2 regions of the Aeribacillus sp. FSL K6-3256 genome follow, and region 2 is predicted to be linked to the other one. Evidence: a T-box and tRNA genes for the amino acid it is inferred to sense, from the RefSeq annotation. Region 2 holds a T-box; the other holds one or more tRNA genes.
What was found. A T-box is a leader RNA that pairs with one kind of tRNA and senses whether it is charged. The one in region 2 lies ahead of alaS (alanine--tRNA ligase), so its partner is inferred to be a tRNA-Ala.

Region 1 (6,679 bases), 1.7 Mb from region 2:
AAAAGCGAAGGTGCGAACCGAAGCCCCAGTAAACGGCGGCCGTAACTATAACGGTCCTAAGGTAGCGAAATTCCTTGTCGGGTAAGTTCCGACCCGCACGAAAGGCGTAACGATCTGGGCACTGTCTCAACGAGAGACTCGGTGAAATTATAGTACCTGTGAAGATGCAGGTTACCCGCGACAGGACGGAAAGACCCCGTGGAGCTTTACTGCAGCCTGATATTGAATGTGGGTACAGCTTGTACAGGATAGGTAGGAGCCAGAGACGCGTGAGCGCCAGCTTGCGCTGAGGCGACGGTGGGATACTACCCTGGCTGTACTGACATTCTAACCCGCGCCCCTGATCGGGGCGGGAGACAGTGTCAGGTGGGCAGTTTGACTGGGGCGGTCGCCTCCTAAAAGGTAACGGAGGCGCCCAAAGGTTCCCTCAGAATGGTTGGAAATCATTCGGAGAGTGCAAAGGCAGAAGGGAGCTTGACTGCGAGACCTACAAGTCGAGCAGGGACGAAAGTCGGGCTTAGTGATCCGGTGGTTCCGCATGGAAGGGCCATCGCTCAACGGATAAAAGCTACCCCGGGGATAACAGGCTGATCTCCCCCAAGAGTCCACATCGACGGGGAGGTTTGGCACCTCGATGTCGGCTCATCGCATCCTGGGGCTGTAGTCGGTCCCAAGGGTTGGGCTGTTCGCCCATTAAAGCGGTACGCGAGCTGGGTTCAGAACGTCGTGAGACAGTTCGGTCCCTATCCGTCGCGGGCGCAGGAAATTTGAGAGGAGCTGTCCTTAGTACGAGAGGACCGGGATGGACGCACCGCTGGTGTACCAGTTGTCCCGCCAGGGGCATCGCTGGGTAGCTATGTGCGGAAGGGATAAGCGCTGAAAGCATCTAAGCGTGAAGCCCCCCTCAAGATGAGATTTCCCATCGCTAAACGCGAGTAAGATCCCTTGAAGATGACGAGGTAGATAGGTCCGAGGTGGAAGCGTGGTGACACGTGGAGCTGACGGATACTAATCGATCGAGGACTTAACCAAGAAAGAGCATCTATTCGTGAAGGAACCGTTATCTAGTTTTGAAAGAATTATGGACTTTTATTTACTTTGCATATGTCCTCTGGTGATTTTTGAATTGGAGGATTAGCTCAGCTGGGAGAGCACTTGCCTTACAAGCAAGGGGTCGGCGGTTCGATCCCGTCATCCTCCACCATACAGTATATCGATTCAGCTCAATTGGCAAAGCACGGTCGAGATATCGTCTTTCATGCTGCTTCATCGTACCAATTGAACTTTTCCTTGGACAAGATTTCTAAGATTGGAACGACGATCAAATGAAGCAAGACTGATTATTGATTGTTGTATTCATCATGCCGGTGTAGCTCAATTGGCAGAGCAACTGAATCGTAATCAGTAGGTTGGGGGTTCGATTCCTCTCGCCGGCATCATTAAAGGTGTTGCATATTGAGCAGGAACTTTTAGATTAGTCGTCAGAGAAACGAGCAATGCTTCGACGAACAATCAGAGAGTTGTCCCGACGCATCCAACATCCTCGAAAAGACTGGCAGAGGAAGGGACATCTGACAAATGAAAAATGGATTAGGAGAAAAAAATTTTTTATGAGCCATTAGCTCAGTCGGTAGAGCATCTGACTTTTAATCAGAGGGTCGGAGGTTCGAATCCTCCATGGCTCACCATTTTGACGCGGGTGTGGCGGAATTGGCAGACGCACTAGACTTAGGATCTAGCGCCTTACGGCGTGGGGGTTCAAGTCCCTCCACCCGCATAATACGCGGAAGTAGTTCAGTGGTAGAACACCACCTTGCCAAGGTGGGGGTCGCGGGTTCGAATCCCGTCTTCCGCTTTTCTCTGCCGGGGTGGCGGAATTGGCAGACGCACAGGACTTAAAATCCTGCGGTAGGTGACTACCGTACCGGTTCAAGTCCGGTCCTCGGCACCATATTTGCGCCCGTAGCTCAATTGGATAGAGCGTTTGACTACGGATCAAAAGGTTAGGGGTTCGACTCCTCTCGGGCGCGCCATATCGGGAAGTAGCTCAGCTTGGTAGAGCACATGGTTTGGGACCATGGGGTCGCAGGTTCGAATCCTGTCTTCCCGACCAGGGAATTTAAAGGGGCCTTAGCTCAGCTGGGAGAGCGCCTGCTTTGCACGCAGGAGGTCAGCGGTTCGATCCCGCTAGGCTCCATATTTAATTTGGCGGTGTAGCTCAGCTGGCTAGAGCGTACGGTTCATACCCGTGAGGTCGGGGGTTCGATCCCCTCCACCGCCATTTTTCGGACCTTTAGCTCAGCTGGTCAGAGCAGACGGCTCATAACCGTCCGGTCGCAGGTTCGAATCCTGCAAGGTCCACCATCTTTATTATATGGAGGAGTACCCAAGTCTGGCTGAAGGGGTCGGTCTTGAAAACCGAGAGGCGGGTCAAACCGCGCGGGGGTTCGAATCCCTCCTCCTCCGTCATTATTATCGCGGGGTGGAGCAGTCCGGTAGCTCGTCGGGCTCATAACCCGAAGGTCGCAGGTTCAAATCCTGCCCCCGCAACCAATGGTCCCGTAGTGTAGCGGTTAACATGCCTGCCTGTCACGCAGGAGATCGCGGGTTCGATTCCCGTCGGGACCGCCATTAATTATTGATTCAACAGCTGTAGGAGGAATTTTTCAAGTACAGCAGGTTGTGTCAATGAATTCTTTCTTTAATGATGGATTGTACATAATTTTTTATCGGAGTTTTACGGCTCGGTAGCTCAGTCGGTAGAGCAAAGGACTGAAAATCCTTGTGTCGGCGGTTCGATTCCGTCCCGAGCCATTGTTTTATTAATTGCGGCGACTGTGGCGAAGTGGTTAACGCACCAGATTGTGGCTCTGGCATTCGTGGGTTCGATTCCCATCAGTCGCCCCATTTGCCTATAGTTAAGTATTTATTTCTATCATCAGCTTATTATGCGGGTGTAGTTTAGTGGTAAAACCTCAGCCACGAGCGACACTTCAATGAATAATCTGCGAGTTGCCTCGACGCATTTACATCCTCGAACAGTGCTGGAAGAGGAAGAGGCATGGAAATTGCGTGTTTATCATTTAAATAGAAAAATAAATATTTTCGCGCGGGTGTAGTTTAGTGGTAAAACCTCAGCCTTCCAAGCTGATGTCGTGGGTTCGATTCCCATCACCCGCTTAATATGGGCTTGTAGCTCAGCTGGTTAGAGCGCACGCCTGATAAGCGTGAGGTCGGTGGTTCAAGTCCACTCAGGCCCATTGCTATTTTTTAAGCAGCCTAGTTGGGCAATTGACATTGCTGCAATTGTCAGTCAAAAGCTGTTCTATTTGGCAAAATGCCTTAAATTTTTTTATATTCCGCAGTAGCTCAGTGGTAGAGCATTCGGCTGTTAACCGAACGGTCGCAGGTTCGAATCCTGCCTGCGGAGTCATTTCGAAATCAAAAAAAGCGTTGCAGTTTGCAACGCTTTTTTTGTCTTCTTGTAATTTTAATCATTTTTCGCATATGGTTCTTTTTCTGTTAATGGAAGATCTCCCCATAAAACTGTTAAATCCTCTTCATCAAGCATTTTTTCATATCGTTTATGTTCATGTGACGGATAGACGTTTACGTTTTTTCCCTCAATATCTGTATAAATGAAGTTTTCAATATCTTCAATATATCCAATTTCATCATCGGAATTATACATATCTCCGTACGATAACGGTGGAGTTCTTACATCTTGCGGTGTTTCTGACGTTCCGTATTCGATAACATCTTGAAAATAATCATACGGCTCAGTAACAGCGGTATTTTCATGGTCGATTTGAGAGGATCCGTGAAAAGTCGCATCAAGTATTTCTTCCTCTACAGGTCTTTCATGAGAAATCGTTTGAACTAGAGTATGTTCTTTGCATGTTTTGGCTGTCGGTATGGCTTTGAGACGGTCTTCATCAATTTTTTTTCCGCAGACGGAACAAGTACCGTATGTGCCCTCATGAATTCTTTCTAATGCTTCAACGATCTCTTCATATTCTTTTTCTAAATGTTTATTTAAAGCTAAATCTTTTTCTCTTTCATACAGTTCGGTCGCATCGTCTCCGGGGTGATTGTCGTAGCTGGAAAGCTCTCCAGTTGATTCATGGTCCAGCCCTTTTTCCAATTGAAAATGATCGTTATTGTCCCAACGTTTTTCAATCTCATTTTTCATGAATATTAATTGCTTTTGGAAATCCTTTAATTTTTTTTCGTCCATGTCCATATGAAAGACACCTTCTTTTTTAGAATCTAAAGCTATTTTGGACGAAAAGGAATAAATTATAACTTTAAAATCATGAAAAAAATTCACCTTTCCAGCCATAAATTTCATCATCATTTTAAAACATGTCAGGAAAGGATTGCTGCTTCCGCGCCTTTTTTAACGCTATGCTTTGAAGCTGATGGCACTTGAAAGGCTAATACAACATCATTCGGCTGAGAAACAGGCTGGCTATCCGATAAAGAGGCTGTGACCTATCGAGATGTTTTTTCAGGAAAAAACATTTGCTCAGCATATTGAAATTGCGAGTGGATGATACAGAACAAATTTCACAGTAAAGCTTAATAAAAAAACACGATAGTAAACATACTATCGTGTTACTGAGATATGATGGTGCTTATGAGCAAACCTGCAGCAAGCAAAAAGCCTAATAAAGTGTTTGTTTGCGATGTTGCTTTCATGGCCGGCATCATTTCAATAGGCTTTGTTTTGCCGACAAATCGCTTCACCGCCTGAATAGCTTTTGGAATGCTAAGAAAAGCAAGAATAGACCACCATGTGGAATAATCAAAAATGATCATAATAAAAATGAGACAGTAAGAAACAATAAACATAATTGCTAAAAATCGAATTGCATTCTGGCGGCCAAGCAAAATTGCTAATGTTTTTCTTCCGTTTTCCTTATCGCCGTCTAAGTCTCTTATGTTATTCGCAAGCATGATGGCGCCGATCGTGATCGCAATCGGGATCGAATGAATGAAAGCTGTTGAAGTTAGATAACCTGTCTGAATAAAAAAGGAAATAAGGATAATAACGACTCCCATAAATAAACCTGAAGCTAGCTCGCCAAACGGCGTGTAAGCGATTGGATATGGACCTCCAGTATATAAGTATCCTACTGCCATACAAATTGAACCGACTAATGCCAACCACCAGCTTGACTGGAGACAGATGTAAATTCCCAATAGGATAGAGACAACAATACATGTGATTGCTAAATTTAAAACGGTTTGGGGCTTGAAGCCATTTCGGACAATTGCTCCTCCAATTCCGACAGATTCTTCTGTATCAAGACCTCGTTTATAATCGAAATATTCATTAAATAAGTTTGTGGCTGTTTGAATTAACAACGAGGCAGTAAGCATCGTAAGAAAAAGTCCAATATGAATGGGTCCTACTTGCAGTGCCAAAAGAGTTCCGACAATCACGGGGACAAATGCTGCAGTTAATGTATGGGGTCTTAAAAGCATCCACCAAGCCCGAAACCCTCGTTCAGCTTTTATAATGGGTACATTATGTGACTCCGTTTTAGGATGCATAATATGTTCTCTCCTTTATTTCATTCTGAAAACGAAAGCTATTCCCCACAACCTAGTCTAGAAAAATGTCGAAAGAGTGTCAATTGTTTTTCATTGGAATAAATGCTCAAGCCCCATCAAAGAGCTGAGGCAGTTTGTTTGCTTGTTGTTTTGCATTGCGTCATTCTATAATATAGTTGACATAAATTTTGAACAGGTGTATCTTAATATAAGCTATTTTTCGGTTATGGAGGGATCATCTTTGGTTTCAATTCCATGTTCAGATACATTGAGGGATAAAGTTGCGAATGCTGTCAATCATGTCAAAAAATATTCCCATCCAATCATTTTAAGTTATGTATTTGAAATCAAGGAGAAAGATCCGCTCCAGATTTTCTCAAGCTTTCAATCGGCTTATGCAGGGAAAAGATTTTATTGGGCGACACCTGATCGTACATTTATCCTTTGTGGAATTGGTGTTGAGCTCGAATTGACGACAGACAAAAAATTTTCCAACCGTTTTTTTGACATTTATTCAAAGTGGAAAGATTGGAAAGAGCATATACAAATTGAAGGCGCCCATCCGATTGGAACGGGTCCGCTTCTTTTTGGGGGTTTTTCTTTTGACCCTTTAAAAAATGCGAATTCTTCAAAATGGAAACCGTTTCATGAAGCACGATTCACTTTGCCTTCTTTCATGATTACAAAAATTGGCCGTCACACACTTGCTACTATAAACAGGTTAATTCAATCAACTGATGATATAAATGAAATTATAAATCATTTCAATACATATGAATACACCTTAAAGAAAAAAAATGAAGACACAAATTCTTTTTTGAATTTTACCATCAAAAAAGAAAGTTTGTTTCATAAAAAAGAGTGGATGGCAGCTGTTGAAAAAGCAACAGAACAAATAAAACAAAACCGTTTTGAGAAAGTCGTATTGGCAAGGGAAATGCTGCTGGAGTTTGAGGGATCGATTGATATACATTATGTTTTATCAATGTTAAATGAACATCAGCCTAATTGTTATTTATTTGTTGTTGAAAATGAAGGAAAAACGTTCGTTGGCGCAACTCCTGAGCGGCTTGTAAGTAAGAGAGACCAAAAGGTTCAGTCTGCATGTGTAGCAGGATCA
Region 2 (6,679 bases):
ATTGGAAGAAAATCCAAACGACCCTGTGTTATACGTAAATTTTGGGAATTTGCTTGCCTCTTCAGGTGATGCAGAAAGAGCATTGAAATTTTATGAAAAGGCGATTGAGATTGATAAAGGGACGGCTACTGCGTATTACGGCATTGGAACCGTTCATTATAATGCGGGAGATTATCATAAAGCGAAAACATTTTTTGATCAGGCGGAAAAGTATGGGCTTGCTCATAAAGATGTCTATTTTATGCTTGGAATGTCTCTTTACCAGCTTGAACAGCCCCGTCTTGCACTTCCATATTTTTTGCGGGCGGTTGAGCTGGATGAACAAGACGCCAGCGCTCACTTTCAATATGGTTTATGTTTAGCACAAGCAGGCCACATTCAAGAAGCAAAAAAAGAGTTTGAAAAAACGATCGACCTCGATCAACATCACGCAGATGCTTATTATAATTTAGGTGTTGCGTACGCATTTGAAGAAAATAGAGAAGAAGCTTTAAAAATGTTTGATATGGCGCTTTCCATTCAACCGGATCATTTGCTTGCGGGCAACGGGAAAAGGCTGTTAGAAGAGATGATTTAAACGAAATTAGGAGGAAAGAGGATGGGCGGTCAACAGGAGAGTTTGTTTCATGAGGAAAGTACTCCTTTTGTTCGCGGAGTCATTAAACATATTGTGTTCCAGAATGAGCAAAATTTTTATACTGTTATTAAAGTGAAAATTGAAGAGACGAATGAACAGTTTGAGCAAGATCAAGTGACCGTGACGGGTTTTTTTCCTCTTCTCCAATTACATGACAGCTATACGTTTTTTGGCGCAAAAAAATACCATCCAAAATTCGGCGTACAATTTCAAGCTGAGCGTTTTCAAAAGGAGCTTCCAACTACGAAAGAAGGAGTTATTCAATATTTATCAAGCGGGCTTTTTAAAGGAATCGGCAAAAAAACAGCGGAAGCGATCGTGAATGAACTGGGGGAACATGCGATTTCGATTATTTTGGAGGATCCCGATTCATTAAAAAGAGTGAAGAAGCTTTCAAAGGAAAAAGCCAAAATACTGGCTGAAACACTGAAGGAACATCAAGGTTTAGAAGGGGTTTTAATCGGATTAAATCAGCTTGGCATTGGGCCTGCACTTGGGATGAAAATTTATCAGCTATATCGGGAGGATACGCTTAAAATCATTCAAAAAAACCCATATCAATTGGTGGAAGATATTGAAGGGATCGGCTTTATTCGAGCGGATGAAATTGGGAGAGAGCTTGGGATCTCCGGCAATCATCCCGACCGGCTGAAGGCGGCTTGTTTGTTCACTATTGAACAAGATGCTGTAAAAGAAGGACATGTATATGTTACAAAAGTTCAGCTGATGGAAAAAGCGAAAAAATTGCTCACCCAAAATGGAGAAGACATATCTGATCAGGATATTGAAAGAATCATTCTTGAATTGGAAGAAGATCGAAAAATTATCGTCGAGGAAGATCGAATTTATTTACCCTCTCTTTACTATGCTGAAGTGGGACTTGCCAATAACATTGAAGAAATTTTAACCCAAAACCAATTTCAAGATATGTTTCCTGAATCAGAATTTTTGCTGGAGTTAGGAAAACTGGAAGAAAAAATGAATGTTCAGTATGCCCCCTCTCAAAAAGAAGCCATTCAGCGGGCTATTCATTCGCCGATTCTTTTGCTGACCGGCGGGCCTGGAACGGGAAAAACAACCGTTATCAAAGGCATCGTTGAAATTTATGCGAACCTCCATGGCCTTTCATTGAACCCAAAAGAATATCAAAAGAAGGAAGAGCCGTTTCCCATTGTACTGGTGGCACCTACCGGACGAGCTGCAAAAAGAATGGCAGAAGCAACCGGTCTTCCTGCCGTCACAATCCACCGCCTTTTAGGATGGAATGGTTCAGAAGGATTTGAACACAATGAGGATCATCCGATTTCTGGAAAGCTTCTGATTGTTGATGAAGTATCAATGGTTGATATTTGGCTCATGCATCAATTGTTTAAATCGCTTCCTTCGGACATACAAATTGTTCTTGTCGGAGACGAACACCAGCTTCCGTCCGTTGGACCCGGCCAAGTGCTTCGCGATTTGATTCAATCCGGACGAATCCCAGTTGTTACACTGACAGATATTTATAGACAAGCAGAAGGATCTACAATTATTGATTTGGCCCATTCAATCCGCCAAGGAACTCTTCCAGCGAACCTTTTGCAAACGACACAAGACAGATCGTTTATTCCTTGTACAACATCACAAATAAAAGAAGTTATAACGAGAGTAATTGAGAACGCTTTGAAAAAAGGATATTCTGCGAAGGATATACAGGTGTTGGCACCGATGTACAGAGGGATTGCCGGCATTGATCAGTTGAATGAAATGCTTCAGGAAATGTTAAACCCCCCTTCAAAAGAAAAAAGAGAGATCAAGCATGGCAACGTTATTTACCGAATCGGGGACAAAGTGCTGCAGCTCGTCAATCAGCCTGATCAAAACGTGTTTAATGGCGATATTGGGGAGATTGTTTCTATTTTTTACGCAAAAGAAAATGTCGAAAAAGAAGATATGGTGGTCATTTCTTACGACGGTATCGAAGTAACCTATACGAAGCAAGATTTTAATCAGTTTACTCATGCTTACTGCTGCTCCATCCATAAAGCGCAGGGAAGCGAATTTCCGATTGTCATTTTGCCGGTAGTAAAAGGCTACTTTCGGATGTTGAGAAGAAATTTGATTTATACAGCTGTTACAAGGAGCAAGCAATTTTTAATTATGTGCGGAGAATGGGAAGCGTTAAAAATGGGAGTATACAACAATCAGGAGTCGATGAGGCAGACAACCTTAAAAGAGAGGCTGAAAACGTCTGAACTTGTCGAGCTGAAAGAGGAGCTTCCTTTTCCACTAGAAGATGCCAACATTGGGATGGAGAACATCACTCCATATGATTTTATGGAAGAGGGCGAAGGATAATAAATTTGTTCCTTTCCATAAGATCGATAACGATTGACAGATGATGCTACAAACAGGGGACAAATTGTTTAAGCATAAAAAGCATGCTTTATAGAGACGTATAATTTTTTTGAAAATGGTAACAAATAGTAGTGTGCATAGCGAGAACATACCGGATTAATAAATAATTAAATAAATGAATAAAGAAGGTGTCCCTGTTTGTTTACATGTCCGAATTGTAAAAGCAAAGATATTGGAAAAATCGGAGTCAATCAGTATTATTGTTGGCATTGTTTTATTGAGCTTACCGTTACAAAAGGCATTATTCACACACATCAAGTAGAAGAAGACGGAACACTAAGTTCTTTAGATGACTTGTTTCCTGAAGAAGATCGTGCGATTTGAGGCGCCTAAAATGGGCGCCTTCATGCATATTTTCGTGAGCATTCCTCAAAATAATAAGAGGAGGGATGCGGGATGAATGAGCGAGAGCGGAAATGGCTTTTCCGAATCATTTTTTTTCTCATTTTATCATTGTTTGTATATATGGTTCTTCAGCTAAAAGTCATTTGGTTTCCTATTTTCAAAATGTTAAAAGCTGTTTTAATTCCTTTTATGCTTTCCGGCTTCATTACCTACTTGCTTCATCCCGTAGTGGAAAAACTTTACCGTTCAGGTGTTCCAAGAACATGTTCGATTCTCATCATCTATTTTATTTTTTTCGGAGGAGTCGGTTTTAGCTTTTATAAAGGTGTCCCAATTTTTGTTGAACAAATGAAAGACCTTTCCGAAAATATCCCTATGTTTACAAAATATTACCAAAGCTGGACGGATAAAATTCATGACGGAACAACCAATTTACCTGGAGAAATTCATCATCGAATTGAATCTTTTATTGCTGGAATGGAAACATCCGTCGCTGCCTTTCTTGAACGGATGCTTTCAAGCATGAAGTCAATTATTGATTATGCTGTTATTATTGGTGTCATTCCCTTTCTCGTTTTTTATATGTTGAAAGATTATGAGAAAATGAAAAAGGCCATTTGGTACTTCACCCCGAAGAAATGGAGACGTGAAGGGAGACGTTTTTTAGAAAACGTCGATGAGTCGCTCGGAAGTTATTTGCGGGGGCAACTATTTGTTTGTTTTCTGATCGGGCTGGCGGCTTCGATTTTGTTTTGGCTGTTTAAAATTAAATATCCGTTAATTTTAGGGACGATTATCGGAATGACCAATATTATTCCTTATTTCGGTCCATTTATCGGTGCGGTTCCTGCTTTGATGGTCGCTGCGACGCTCTCCATTAACAAAATAATTGTAGTGCTTTTCATCATTTTTGGGCTGCAATTTATTGAAAGTAATATTCTTGGCCCTTTCATCGTTGGGAAAAGCCTGCATATGCATCCGATGGTGATTATTATGGCGCTCTTGGCGGGCGGAGAAATCGGCGGAGTGATCGGTTTAATTTTAGCTGTGCCTTTTATCACTGTTCTGAAAGAGATATTGCTGCATATCATCCGTCTGAGGAAAGCGCATTGACAAGCGATTTTTCGTTGTCTATAATTCGTGATAGACATGGAATAAGTGCATGAAAGCGATGACGAATCGAGTATGTTGCAGTCCATCTTAAAAGAGAGGGGCTTCCGAGGCTGAAAGAAGCTCTAGATGAAGGGCAACAGAACGCTAATTCTGAGTGCAGGCAAAACCTGACGAAAATGCCACGTTACGGCAAATGAAGGTGATGAGCAATTGGCTCATAATCAGGGTGGTACCGCGAGTAACTCTCGTCCCTGTGTAAATCAGAGCATTTACATAGGCGAGAGTTTTTATTTTGCGAGAAAAATGAAGACATTTTAGGAGGAATGCCATGAAAAAGCTCACTTCAGCACAAGTTCGTCAAATGTTTTTAGATTTTTTTAAGGAAAAAGGACATTCGGTTGAACCGAGCGCTTCTTTAATTCCGGTTGATGATCCGTCACTATTGTGGATCAACAGCGGTGTCGCAACATTGAAAAAATATTTTGACGGAAGGGTTGTTCCTGAAAATCCGAGAATTACTAACGCACAAAAATCAATCCGAACAAACGATATTGAAAATGTCGGAAAAACAGCGCGCCATCATACATTTTTCGAAATGCTCGGAAATTTCTCAATCGGCGACTATTTTAAAGAAGAGGCGATTGAATGGGCATGGGAATTTTTAACAAGCGAAAAATGGATTGGCTTCGACCCAAATAGATTATCAGTTACTATTCATCCGGAAGATGAAGAGGCGTATGACATTTGGAAAAATAAAATCGGGTTGCCGGAAGAACGAATTATCCGTTTGGAAGGGAATTTCTGGGATATTGGTGAAGGGCCAAGCGGACCAAATACTGAAATATTTTATGATCGTGGAGAAGAATTTGGAAACGATCCAAATGATCCGGAACTTTATCCCGGTGGGGAAAACGAACGCTATTTGGAAGTTTGGAATCTTGTTTTTTCTCAATTTAATCATAATCCTGATGGAACTTACACTCCGCTTCCAAAAAAGAATATTGATACAGGCATGGGCTTAGAGCGAATGGTTTCTGTCATTCAAAATGCGCCGACCAACTTTGACACAGATCTCTTTTTACCGATCATTCAAGCTACCGAAAAGATTTCGGGGGAAGCTTATCGAACCGACAAAGAGAAAGATGTCGCTTTTAAAGTGATTGCCGACCATATCCGCACGGTTACATTTGCTGTTGCAGACGGTGCGCTACCTTCTAATGAAGGCAGAGGGTATGTACTTCGCCGTCTTATCCGCAGAGCGGTTCGGTATGCAAAAACGATCAACATAGACCGCCCGTTTATGTATGAATTAGTTCCGGTTGTAGCGGAAATTATGAACGATTACTATCCGGAAGTAAAAGAAAAAGCATCCTTTGTTCAAAAGGTAATTAAAAATGAGGAAGAGCGTTTCCATGAGACTCTCCATGAAGGGCTTGCCATTTTAGCGGATGTAATCAAAAAGCAGAAAGAACAGGGTAGCCGAATAATTCCAGGCGAAGATGTGTTTCGGCTTTACGACACATATGGTTTTCCAGTGGAATTGACGGAGGAATACGCACAAGATGAAGGCATGGAGCTGGATTATGAAGGCTTTGAACGAGAAATGGAGCATCAAAAAGAACGTGCAAGAAAAGCCAGACAGGATGTCGACTCGATGCAAGTGCAAAGCGGAATTCTTGTGGAATTAAAAGAGGAAAGCAAATTTGTCGGCTACAATACCCTAGAAGCAAATGCACGGGTGCTTGTGATCATAAAAGATGGGGAATTAGTCGATCAAGCCGAGAGCGGGGAAGAGGTCCAAATTATATTGGACGAGACGCCTTTTTATGCTGAAAGCGGAGGTCAAATTGCTGACAAAGGAATCATCAAAAATGATGATGTGGTCTTAAACGTAAAAGATGTGCAAAAAGCGCCGAACGGCCAACACTTGCACCGGGCTGTCATCGAAAAAGGCGTTTTGACAAAAGGAGCAGCAGTTTACGCTTCCGTTTGTGCAGAGTCTAGAAAATCCATCGTGAAAAATCATACAGCGACACATTTGCTGCACCAAGCGCTGAAGGACGTGCTGGGCGTACATGTCAACCAAGCTGGATCGCTTGTTGCTTCCGACCGTCTCCGTTTTGACTTTTCACATTTTGGACAAGTTTCAACAGAAGAGCTGGAAAAAATTGAACGAATTGTAAATGA

Region 1: it has a tRNA-Ala gene. The T-box ahead of alaS (alanine--tRNA ligase) is inferred to sense a tRNA for this amino acid. The anticodon was not compared.

Annotation. Positions count from the first base shown of each region.
Region 1 covers NZ_CP150188.1:913,414-920,092, forward strand. The annotation lists rRNA gene NSQ84_RS04410 (23S ribosomal RNA) at 1-1,032, shown strand, start outside; tRNA gene NSQ84_RS04415 (tRNA-Val) at 1,129-1,204, shown strand; tRNA gene NSQ84_RS04420 (tRNA-Thr) at 1,364-1,436, shown strand; tRNA gene NSQ84_RS04425 (tRNA-Lys) at 1,613-1,688, shown strand; tRNA gene NSQ84_RS04430 (tRNA-Leu) at 1,696-1,777, shown strand; tRNA gene NSQ84_RS04435 (tRNA-Gly) at 1,784-1,855, shown strand; tRNA gene NSQ84_RS04440 (tRNA-Leu) at 1,863-1,951, shown strand; tRNA gene NSQ84_RS04445 (tRNA-Arg) at 1,957-2,033, shown strand; tRNA gene NSQ84_RS04450 (tRNA-Pro) at 2,037-2,113, shown strand; tRNA gene NSQ84_RS04455 (tRNA-Ala) at 2,125-2,197, shown strand; tRNA gene NSQ84_RS04460 (tRNA-Met) at 2,208-2,281, shown strand; tRNA gene NSQ84_RS04465 (tRNA-Ile) at 2,288-2,364, shown strand; tRNA gene NSQ84_RS04470 (tRNA-Ser) at 2,377-2,466, shown strand; tRNA gene NSQ84_RS04475 (tRNA-Met) at 2,477-2,553, shown strand; tRNA gene NSQ84_RS04480 (tRNA-Asp) at 2,556-2,631, shown strand; tRNA gene NSQ84_RS04485 (tRNA-Phe) at 2,742-2,814, shown strand; tRNA gene NSQ84_RS04490 (tRNA-His) at 2,832-2,907, shown strand; tRNA gene NSQ84_RS04495 (tRNA-Gly) at 3,110-3,180, shown strand; tRNA gene NSQ84_RS04500 (tRNA-Ile) at 3,187-3,260, shown strand; tRNA gene NSQ84_RS04505 (tRNA-Asn) at 3,359-3,430, shown strand; gene NSQ84_RS04510 (TraR/DksA C4-type zinc finger protein) at 3,491-4,243, opposite strand; gene NSQ84_RS04515 (1,4-dihydroxy-2-naphthoate polyprenyltransferase) at 4,618-5,559, opposite strand; gene NSQ84_RS04520 (isochorismate synthase) at 5,801-6,679, shown strand, end outside.
Region 2 covers NZ_CP150188.1:2,640,055-2,646,733, reverse strand. The annotation lists gene NSQ84_RS12765 (tetratricopeptide repeat protein) at 1-577, shown strand, start outside; gene NSQ84_RS12760 (ATP-dependent RecD-like DNA helicase) at 599-2,974, shown strand; gene NSQ84_RS12755 (hypothetical protein) at 3,173-3,358, shown strand; gene NSQ84_RS12750 (AI-2E family transporter) at 3,431-4,492, shown strand; T-box leader at 4,542-4,748, shown strand; gene alaS (alanine--tRNA ligase) at 4,821-6,679, shown strand, end outside.